Regions from separate parts of the Phreatobacter cathodiphilus genome, predicted to be linked through region 2. Evidence: predicted binding sites of a transcription regulator. Region 2 holds the regulator's gene; each other region holds the start of a gene.
The links. Region 2 encodes PhoB, which activates phosphate uptake and scavenging genes when phosphate is short. Its sites were predicted from a motif close to TGTCATNNANCTGTCAT; they were not measured.

Region 1 (2,196 bases), 1.3 Mb from region 2:
ACGCGGCGCGCCACCTGCATGGCGCCGGTGTCGACGGGTTCGCTGGCGCCGAAGCGCGGCAGGGTGGTGCGGAAGGCGCGGACGAGGAAGGCCGCCTCCACGAGGTCGCCGCGCGCCTGCTTGATGGCGATGGCGGCGAGGTCGCGGTCGTAGAGCGAGCCCTCCGTCATCACCCGGTCGACCGCGAGGGTGAGCTGTTCGCGGATCTGGGCGGGCGCGACCTCGGGCACCGCCGGGTCGCCGCGCCGGGCATGGGCGAGGAGGCGGTGGGCGTTGTCGATGGCGCGCTCGCCGCCCTTGACGGCCACATACATGGGTCAGGCCTCCACGACAGTGACGCGGGTGGTACGGGGGAGGGCGGCGACGCCCTCGGGACCGGCGAGGACGAGGTCGACCCCGCGCGGGAAGAGCGCATGGTTGGCCGCGAGGCGGTCGGCGATGTCGGCGGGCAGGCCGGCGACGGCGAGATGGGCGTGGCCGGAGATGCCGGGACCGGCGAGACGGAAGCGGGTGGCGGCCCCGGAGAGCGCCTCCACCTGCACGATCAGCGTCGTCGAGCGGTCGGGATAGACGTCCGTGCCCTGGGCGAAGCCGGCAAGGTCGGGCAAGGCGGCGGTGTCGGCGACAAGGGCGAAGGCGGCCTGCGAGGGCGAAGTGCCGATGCGCGCTCCGGTGTGGAAGGCGAGCCAGGCAGCGACGTCCGGCGAGGCGGCCAGCGGGCCGTCGAGCCAGAGCGGCGTCTCGTAGTCGGCGAGCGCCACGGCGACAGCGGCGGCGACAGGCGACAGCGGCGTCGGGGCGCCGGCGAGGCCGTCGACAGGCTGGAGCGTGCCGGGGCGGGCCATGGCGTTCATCACCGCCCGGAAGGTCTTCTGGGCGTCGTGGACCGGATCGGCGAAGGCGCGGGCGAGGGCCATCAGTTGTCTCCGCGCACCATGGTGAAGAAGTCGACGCGGGTGGCGGCGGCGCGCTCCCGCTTCGTCACCGCCTCAGCGGCGATGCGGTCGCGGACCGGGGCGAGCAGGGTCTCGACGGCTTCGCGGGTGGCGGGCGCCTGCCAGAGGGCGTCCGCCAGCGCCGCGAGCCGCGCCTTCTCCCGGTCGCGGCCGAGCACGTGGCCGAAGCCGATCACGCCCCCGGGGAGCGAGATGGCGGCGCGGGTCACCGTCGCCTCGCCGAGGTTGAAGGGGGCGCCGTCGCCGCCGATGCGTCCGCGCACCATGACGAGGCCGATCTCGGGTGCGCGCAGGACCTCCGCGCCCTCGCCGGCCAGGGTTTCCAGCGCCGCCAGTTCGCCGACGGTCGCGCGGGCGACCGTCGCCATGGTAGCCTTGCGGGCCGTCTGCAGTGAATCGGTGGGTTCGGAACGGTCTGTCATGATTTGTATATTCGTCTAGACGATTATGGTTTTATGACAGTTCGGGTTCCGGGGCAAGCCGCTTGCGGCGCCGGGGCGGACCGGGTGATGGGACAGGCGTGCATATCGGCCGCCAGCCGTGACAGGCGAATGACGGGAGGGGCAATGCTGGCGCGGGGCAGGGGAGTGACGGTCTGGCGGCAGATCGCCGAGGCGATCGAGGCCGAGATCGCCGGCGGCGGCCTGGTTCCGGGCACGCGCCTGCCGACCGAGGCGGCGCTGACCGAACGCTTCGGCGTCAACCGCCACACGGTGCGCCAGGCGGTGAAGTCGCTGGTCGACAAGGGGCTCGTCCGGGTCACCCAGGGCTCGGGCACCTATGTGGAGGCGAAACCCCTCTCCTACCCGATCAGCACCCGCACGCGCTTCTCCGAGATCGTCGTCGGGCAGGCGCGTGATCCCGCCGGTCGTCTCCTGGGGCACAGGCAAGCCGGCGCCAGCCTCGAGATCGCCGAGGCGCTGGACCTGTCGCCCGAGGATCCGGTGATGCTCATCGAGAGCGCGCATTTCGCCGACGGGGTGCCGATCTCCTGGGCTCTCGCCGCCTTCCCCCTCCCGCGCTTCGCCGAGGTGCCGGAGGTCTATGGGGCGACAGGGTCGATCACGGCGGCGCTCTCGGCCTGCGGCGTGCCGGACTATCGCCGCGCCTCGACCCGCATCGGTGCGGCCGTGGCCGACGCCACGGATTCGGCCCGGCTGGAGATCGCGGAAGGCCGGCCCGTCCTCGTCATCGACAGCATCAACGTCGACCCCGACGGCGTGCCGATCCAGTGGGCGCG
Region 2 (2,196 bases):
CCAGGGGCTGCGCAAGGATTTCCGCGAGCACCGCAAGGCGGTCGGCACCGTGTCGATGACGGTGAGCGAGGCGGAGGTATCGGGCAAGCGCGTGGTGGAGGCCCGCCACGTCTCCAAGCGCTACGGCGACCGGCCGATCGTCGAGGATCTCACCATCCGCGTGCTGCGCGGCGACCGGCTCGGCATCGTCGGGCCGAACGGGGCCGGCAAGACCACCCTCGTCCAGCTCCTCACCGGGACGCTGTCCCCCGACGGCGGCACCATCGACCTCGGCACCAACCTCGCCATGGCGACGCTCGACCAGAAGCGCGAGGCCCTCGACCCCGCCATGCCGCTGACGGAGGCGCTGACGCGCGGGCGCGGCGACTACGTGACGATCAACGGCGAGAACCGCCACGTCATCGGCTACATGAAGGACTTCCTGTTCTCCCCCGAACAGAAGGGCACACCCGTCGGCGTGCTCTCGGGCGGCGAGCGCGGCCGCCTGCTGCTGGCGCGGGCGCTGGCATCACCTGCCAACGTGCTGGTGCTGGACGAGCCGACCAACGATCTGGACCTTGAGACGCTCGATCTCCTTCAGGAGATGCTGACCGACTTCCCGGGAACGGTGATCCTGGTCTCGCACGATCGCGACTTCCTCGACCGGGTCTGCACCTCGGTCCTCGTCAGCGAGGGCAACGGGCGCTGGGTCGAATATGCCGGCGGCTATACGGATATGGTCAACCAGCGCGGCGCCGGGGTGGAGGCGCGGACGGTGGCGAAGCCGGCGCGGGGCGAGGCGCCGTCGGCGGCCGCCAAGGCCGCGCCGCAGGCGGAACCGGCGCGGCGCAAGATGTCCTTCAAGGACAAGCACGACCTCGACACGCTGCCGGCCCGGATGGAGGCCCTGCAGCGCGACATCGCCAAGCTCCAGACGATCCTCGCCGACACCGGCCTGTTTCAGCGCGACCGCGCCGCCTTCGACCGGGCAAGCGCGGCGATGGCCAAGGCGCAGGGCGAACTCACGGCGGCGGAGGACCGCTGGCTGGAGCTGGAGTTGTTGAAGGAGAGCCTGGAGGCGTGACGGCGCTCAGGCCGCCGCGCCGGCGAAACGCTCGTTGAAGGAATAGCCGGAGCCGCGCACCGTGCGGATGGGATCGGCCTCGCGGCCACGCTTCACCGCCTTGCGCAGGCGGCCGATGTGAACGTCCACGGTGCGCTCGTCGATATAGACGTCGCGGCCCCAGACGCCGTCCAGGAGCTGCTCGCGGGTATAGACGCGGCCGGGCGACTGCATCAGGAATTCCAGCAGGCGGAACTCGGTCGGCCCGAGATTGATCTCCCGGCCGGCGCGATGGACGCGGCGCGTCTCGCGGTCGAGTTCGATGTCGCCGGACTTGAGGAGGCTCGACAGGTGCTCGGGCTTGGCCCGGCGCAGCAGCGCCCTGACGCGCGCCAGCAGTTCCGGCACGGAGAAGGGTTTCACCACGTAGTCGTCGGCGCCGATGGCGAGGCCCCTCACCCGTTCACCCTCCTCGCCGCGGGCGGTGAGCATGATCACCGGCAGCCGTTCGGTCTCGGCCCGCAGGCGGATGCGGCGGCACAGCTCGATGCCGGAGAGGCCGGGCAGCATCCAGTCGAGCAGGACGAGGTCGGGAACCGCCTCGCGCAGCCGGACCTCGGCCTCGTCGCCGCGGCCGACGACCTCGACCTGATAGCCCTCGGCCTCGAGATTGTAGCGCAGAAGAACCGTGATCGGCTCCTCGTCCTCGACCACCAGAATGCGTGCGGTCATGGATTGATTCCCCGTCGTGCCGGTATCCGCGATCAGAGCCCGACCGCGGCCATGGTCGTGGTGTCGAGCTTGGGCCGCTCGTCGGCAAGCGGAACGCCCTTCACCATGTAGTGGATGGTCTCGGCGATGTTGGTGGCGTGGTCGCCGATGCGCTCGAGGTTCTTGGCGCAGAACAGGAGGTGCGTGCAGGAGCCGATGTTGCGCGGATCCTCGAGCATGTAGGTCAGGAGTTCGCGGAACAGCGAGTTGTAGAGGGCGTCGATGTCGCCGTCGGCCTTCCAGACGTCCAGCGCCGCGTCCACGTCGCGCTGGGCATAGGCGTCGAGCACGCGCTTGACGCGCTCCAGGGCGAGGCGGGCCATGGCGTCGAAGCCGCCCGTCACCTTGGCCAGCGGCAGCGTGCCGTTCATGGCGATGACGCG
Region 3 (2,196 bases), 2.0 Mb from region 2:
CGGCCGCCCAGGGCGGCAGACGGAGGTTGGCCTTCGCTGGTGTCGGTCCCCTCGGGGCGGTCATCGCCCGTTTCTGTGCACCGAATCCGGCGGAAATGCGAGGCCCGGGCCGGCCGCGTGCCGGTGGCTGCAGTGCCTGTCGCACGCTTCCGTTTTCCAAACGTCACGTTTTCGGCTATGATGCGTGCTTGTGGCGCCCATCGCGGCGCGAAGCAGAGAGGATTGGACCCTGTCCACCACAACCCTGCCGGGGCCGGACGCCAGCGCGTCGCCCACCGGGACTCCGACGGCTAGCCCCGCTCCCGCGGACGTCCTCCAGCTCGTCCTCGACACCTTGGAAGAGAACAAGGCCGAGGAAATCCAGGCCATCGACCTCAAGGGCAAGACCTCCATCGCCGATGCGATGGTGGTGGCCTCCGGGCGTTCGCATCGCCATGTCGGTGCGCTGGCCGACTATCTGATGAAGGCGCTGAAGGAGAAGGGCGTCGGCCAGATCCGCGTCGAAGGCCTGCCGGCCTGCGACTGGGTGCTGGTGGACGCCGGCGACGTCATCATCCACGTGTTCCGGCCCGAGGTCCGCAGCTTCTACAATCTCGAGAAGATGTGGTCCGCGGCCCGTCCGGGCGACCGGCTGGCGGGCTGACAGCCAGCCGCGCCCCGCGTTTTCCGCCCCGCCCGGAGGCCCGGCATGCGGCTGATCCTCGTCGCCGTGGGGCGCGCCAAGGCGGGCCCCGAAAGCGACCTCGCCGCCCGCTACCAGGAGCGGGCCGCCAAGGCCGGCAAGGGCCTCGGCTTCCGGTCCATCGACACCGTCACCCTCGACGAGAGCCGGCTGCCGGAGGCCGCCGCGCGCAAGAGCGAGGAGGCCGCCGCCATCCGCCGCGCCCGCGCCGGCCGCCTCGTGCTGCTGGACGAGCGGGGACGCAGCATGGGCAGTCCCGATTTCGCGGCGCTGCTCGGGCGCTGGAAGGACGCCTCGGAAGAGGCCGCGACGCTGGTGGTCGGCGGGCCGGACGGCCTCGATCCGGCGCTTAGGGCCGAGGCCGACCTCGTCCTGTCCTTCGGCGCCCTCACCTGGCCGCACCAGCTCGTGAGGATCATGGCGCTGGAGCAGATCTACCGCGCCGTCACCATCCTCGCCGGACATCCCTATCACCGGGCGTGAGGGACGTCGGTCCGCCGCGCGCGCTCCGGGTCAGAGGCCCGACTCTCGGACCGCAGCTCTCGCCGACGCCGTTCACTCAGCGATGTGGAAAAACCCCCGCCGGCGTCTCGACAGACAGGCTCTTACGCTGTCATCGAAGCTTCATTAAAGTGTCACGCGTCCGTCGCCCGGCGGACCCAGAACGGCGCGGCCCTTGCCGCAAGCCGCACCGCCGCCGCAAGGCGTCTGTTGGGAGGAAGTTTTCCGATGTTCAACCGTCGTTCGATGCTCGCGGCCGCCGCTGCCGGAGCGATGATGGCCGCGACCCCCGCGGCCGCGCAGGTCGAAATCCAGTGGTGGCACGCCATGACCGGCGCCAACAACGAGGTCGTCAACAAGCTGGCGCAGGACTTCAACGCCTCGCAGCGCGAGTTCCGCGTCGTGCCGACCTACAAGGGCTCCTATCCCGACACGATGAACGCCGGCATCGCCGCCTTCCGTGCCGGCAACGCCCCGCACATCCTGCAGGTCTTCGAGGTCGGCACCGCGACGATGATGGCCGCCCGCGGCGCCATCAAGCCGGTGTTCCAGCTCATGGCCGAGGCCAACGAGCCCTTCGTGCCGAGCGCCTATCTGCCGGCCGTCGCCGGCTACTATTCGACGTCGCGCGGGGAGATGCTGTCCTTCCCGTTCAACTCGTCGTCCTCGGTCATGTGGTACAACAAGGACGCCTTCCGCCGGGCGGGGCTCAACCCTGACCAGCCGCCGAAGACCTGGCCGGAAGTGTTCGAAGCGGCCAAGAAGCTGCGCGCCGCCGGCTATGACAAGTGCGGGTTCTCCTCGGCCTGGATCACCTGGCTGAACCTCGAGCAGTTCTCGCTCTGGCACAACGTGCCGCTCGCCACCCGCGCCAACGGCATCGACGGCTTCGACACAGAGCTGAAGTTCAACTCGCCGCTGCACGTGCGCCACCTGCAGAACCTCATCGACCTGCAGAAGGACAACACCTTCTCCTATTCGGGCCGCACCAACACGGGCGAGGGCCGCTTCAC
Region 4 (2,196 bases), 690 kb from region 2:
CCGGCGGGCGGCGCGAGCTCGTCGATCAGGCGGTCGCGGCCGAGCAGGTAGAACTTGCGCGTGGCGTCATAGATGCCGACCTGCCAGCGGTAGATGGCGTCCATCCTCTCCGCGGCGGGAAACACGTCCGTCGGGGCGGTCACGGCGCGGCCAGGGTGTAGAGGTGGAAGCCGCCGTAGATCGACGAGCGGTCGCGCTCCGTCCAGGCGCGGCAGCGCTCCGCGTCATAGGTGAAGCGCGCCAGGATCCCCGGCGAGAGGCGGCCGGGCAGCAGGCTCTCCTCCGCCGCCGTCCGGAAGATGACGCGGGCGCCGGGCCTGGCGGTGCGCAGGATCGCCGCCCAGAGCCGGTTCAGCACCGCGTCCGTCATCCAGTCCTGCGCGTCGAGCAGCACATAGGCGTCGCGGGAGGCCGGCGGCAGGCTCTCCAGATGGTCGATGAAATTCTCGTGACGCACCTCGACACGGCCGGCACGGGACCGCACCGTGTCGAAATGGCCGGCCGCGAGATAGGGCGGCACGGCGCCCGCCGCACCCTGATAGCGCCGGCCGAAGGCCTGCCAGGCGAAGTAGTTGCTCTCCAGCGGGAAGCCGCAGGCGAGACGTTCGAGGCGTGCCACCAGCACCTCCTCCATCCCGCCGCCCGCCTTCGCCGAGGTCAGCAGCGCCTGATACTGGGCCGGCGGAATGCCGAGCCCGTAGAGCGAGGCGGGGTTCTTCACCAGCCAGCGCACCAGCGGCGAGGCGAAGAGCGGCTTCAGCTCCGCGTCAAAGATGGCGCGCTGGTCGGCGAGCGAGCGCGCTTCCAGCATGCGGCGGGGATCGCGGCCGTGCAGCCGCGCGACCGCATGGCCGGTGCCGATCATCCAGCCGAGCAGGCCCTTGCGGTAGATGTTGTCGGAAAACTGCCGGATGCGCCGCCGCCCGGCCCAGTCGCGCCGCTCCCAGTAGGCGCGCGTCGCCGGATCGAGCCGGTCGCGCAGATGGAGGTCGTAGGCGGCGATATTGGCGCGGTTGTCGGCCCGGCCGAAGAAGCGGAAGAAGCTGTCGTGGTCGGGCAGGTGGAGGGCCGCGGCGAGCTTCAGCCGGTTCAGCGCCACGTGATGGGCGTTGAGGTCGACGGCGGTGATCGCGGCAGGGCCGGCGACGAGATAGCTGAGGACGTTGCAGCCACCGGAGGCGATGGCCACCACGTGATCCGCGGGGCCGAGCGCCAGCGCCTCCATGTCGATCTCCGGATCCTCCCAGATCTGCGGATAGACGAGGCCGGAGAACATCAGCGTGAAGAGTTGCTCCTGCAGTCCCGCCCGCGACAGCGGCCGGTGGCGGGCGACGGCCCGCCCGATATTGCGCTGGGTCGCCTTGCGCGCCTCGCCTGCCGCCAGAGTCATGCCGTTCATCCCGATTCGGAAGCGTTCGGACCGGGTTAGGCGGACGGCGTGACGCGCCGGTGAAGCAGCGATGACCCCGCGATGACGGTTCCGCAGGATGATGCGGACAATTGCAGCGATTTCCGTCGGGACGGGTTAAGGTCAACCGGTAGGGTAAAGATGCGGCTGTGATTGTGCTGCACAGCGAATGGTCAGATAGACGGTCCCAACCACTCCGCGTCCACGGAGATGATCATCTGAAGCCCCGGGCCGGCAACGACCCGGGGATTTTTTTGTCAAAATTACCGCACGGACTTCAGCTTCGTTAAGGCGCGGGACGTCCGCCCGCCGCGGCGAGCGCCTCCGGCGTGTCGAGGTCGAGATGGACGTCGTCCGTCTCGGCCGGCACCTCGGCGACGGCCTCCGGCGCGCCCGCCAGCACCGCCCTGCCGCCCTGGTCGCCGGTGACCTTCATCAGCTCGGCGAAGAAGCGGCGGCCCCACAGCACGGGATTGCCGCGCCGCCCGCCGGCGACGGGCACGACGACGTGCCGCCCCTCCCCCGGCGCGAAGGCCGCGGCCAGCCTGCCGACGAGGCCCGAGGAGATGGCCGGCATGTCGCCGAGCAGCACCACGACCCCGTCGATCTCCTCGCCGAGAGCGGCGATGCCGGCCTTCAGCGAGGTGGAGAGGCCTTCGGGGAAGTCCGGATTATGGGCGAAGCGCACCGGCAGGTCCGCGAGAGCGGCGCGCACGGCCGCCTCCTGGTGGCCGGTGACCACCAGCACCTCGGCGAGACCGGCCCCGAGGGCCGCCTCGACGGCGTGG

Region 1: the regulator PhoB is predicted to act here: its motif matches at 1,401-1,417, upstream of phnG (phosphonate C-P lyase system protein PhnG).
Region 3: the regulator PhoB is predicted to act here: its motif matches at 1,294-1,310, upstream of ugpB (sn-glycerol-3-phosphate ABC transporter substrate-binding protein UgpB).
Region 4: the regulator PhoB is predicted to act here: its motif matches at 1,461-1,477, upstream of C6569_RS10120 (BtaA family protein).

The regions. Positions count from the first base shown of each region.
Region 1 covers NZ_CP027668.1:2,706,890-2,709,085, reverse strand. Annotated here, with positions in the region: gene C6569_RS13110 (carbon-phosphorus lyase complex subunit) at 1-314, opposite strand, end outside; gene phnH (phosphonate C-P lyase system protein PhnH) at 318-917, opposite strand; gene phnG (phosphonate C-P lyase system protein PhnG) at 917-1,378, opposite strand; gene phnF (phosphonate metabolism transcriptional regulator PhnF) at 1,508-2,196, shown strand, end outside.
Region 2 covers NZ_CP027668.1:1,378,238-1,380,433, reverse strand. Annotated here, with positions in the region: gene C6569_RS06735 (ABC-F family ATP-binding cassette domain-containing protein) at 1-1,063, shown strand, start outside; gene phoB (phosphate regulon transcriptional regulator PhoB) at 1,070-1,774, opposite strand; gene phoU (phosphate signaling complex protein PhoU) at 1,807-2,196, opposite strand, start outside.
Region 3 covers NZ_CP027668.1:3,405,341-3,407,536, reverse strand. Annotated here, with positions in the region: gene C6569_RS16320 (hypothetical protein) at 1-64, opposite strand, end outside; gene rsfS (ribosome silencing factor) at 230-643, shown strand; gene rlmH (23S rRNA (pseudouridine(1915)-N(3))-methyltransferase RlmH) at 689-1,165, shown strand; gene ugpB (sn-glycerol-3-phosphate ABC transporter substrate-binding protein UgpB) at 1,412-2,196, shown strand, end outside.
Region 4 covers NZ_CP027668.1:2,066,772-2,068,967, forward strand. Annotated here, with positions in the region: gene C6569_RS10115 (class I SAM-dependent methyltransferase) at 1-104, opposite strand, end outside; gene C6569_RS10120 (BtaA family protein) at 140-1,390, opposite strand; gene C6569_RS10125 (NTP transferase domain-containing protein) at 1,695-2,196, opposite strand, start outside.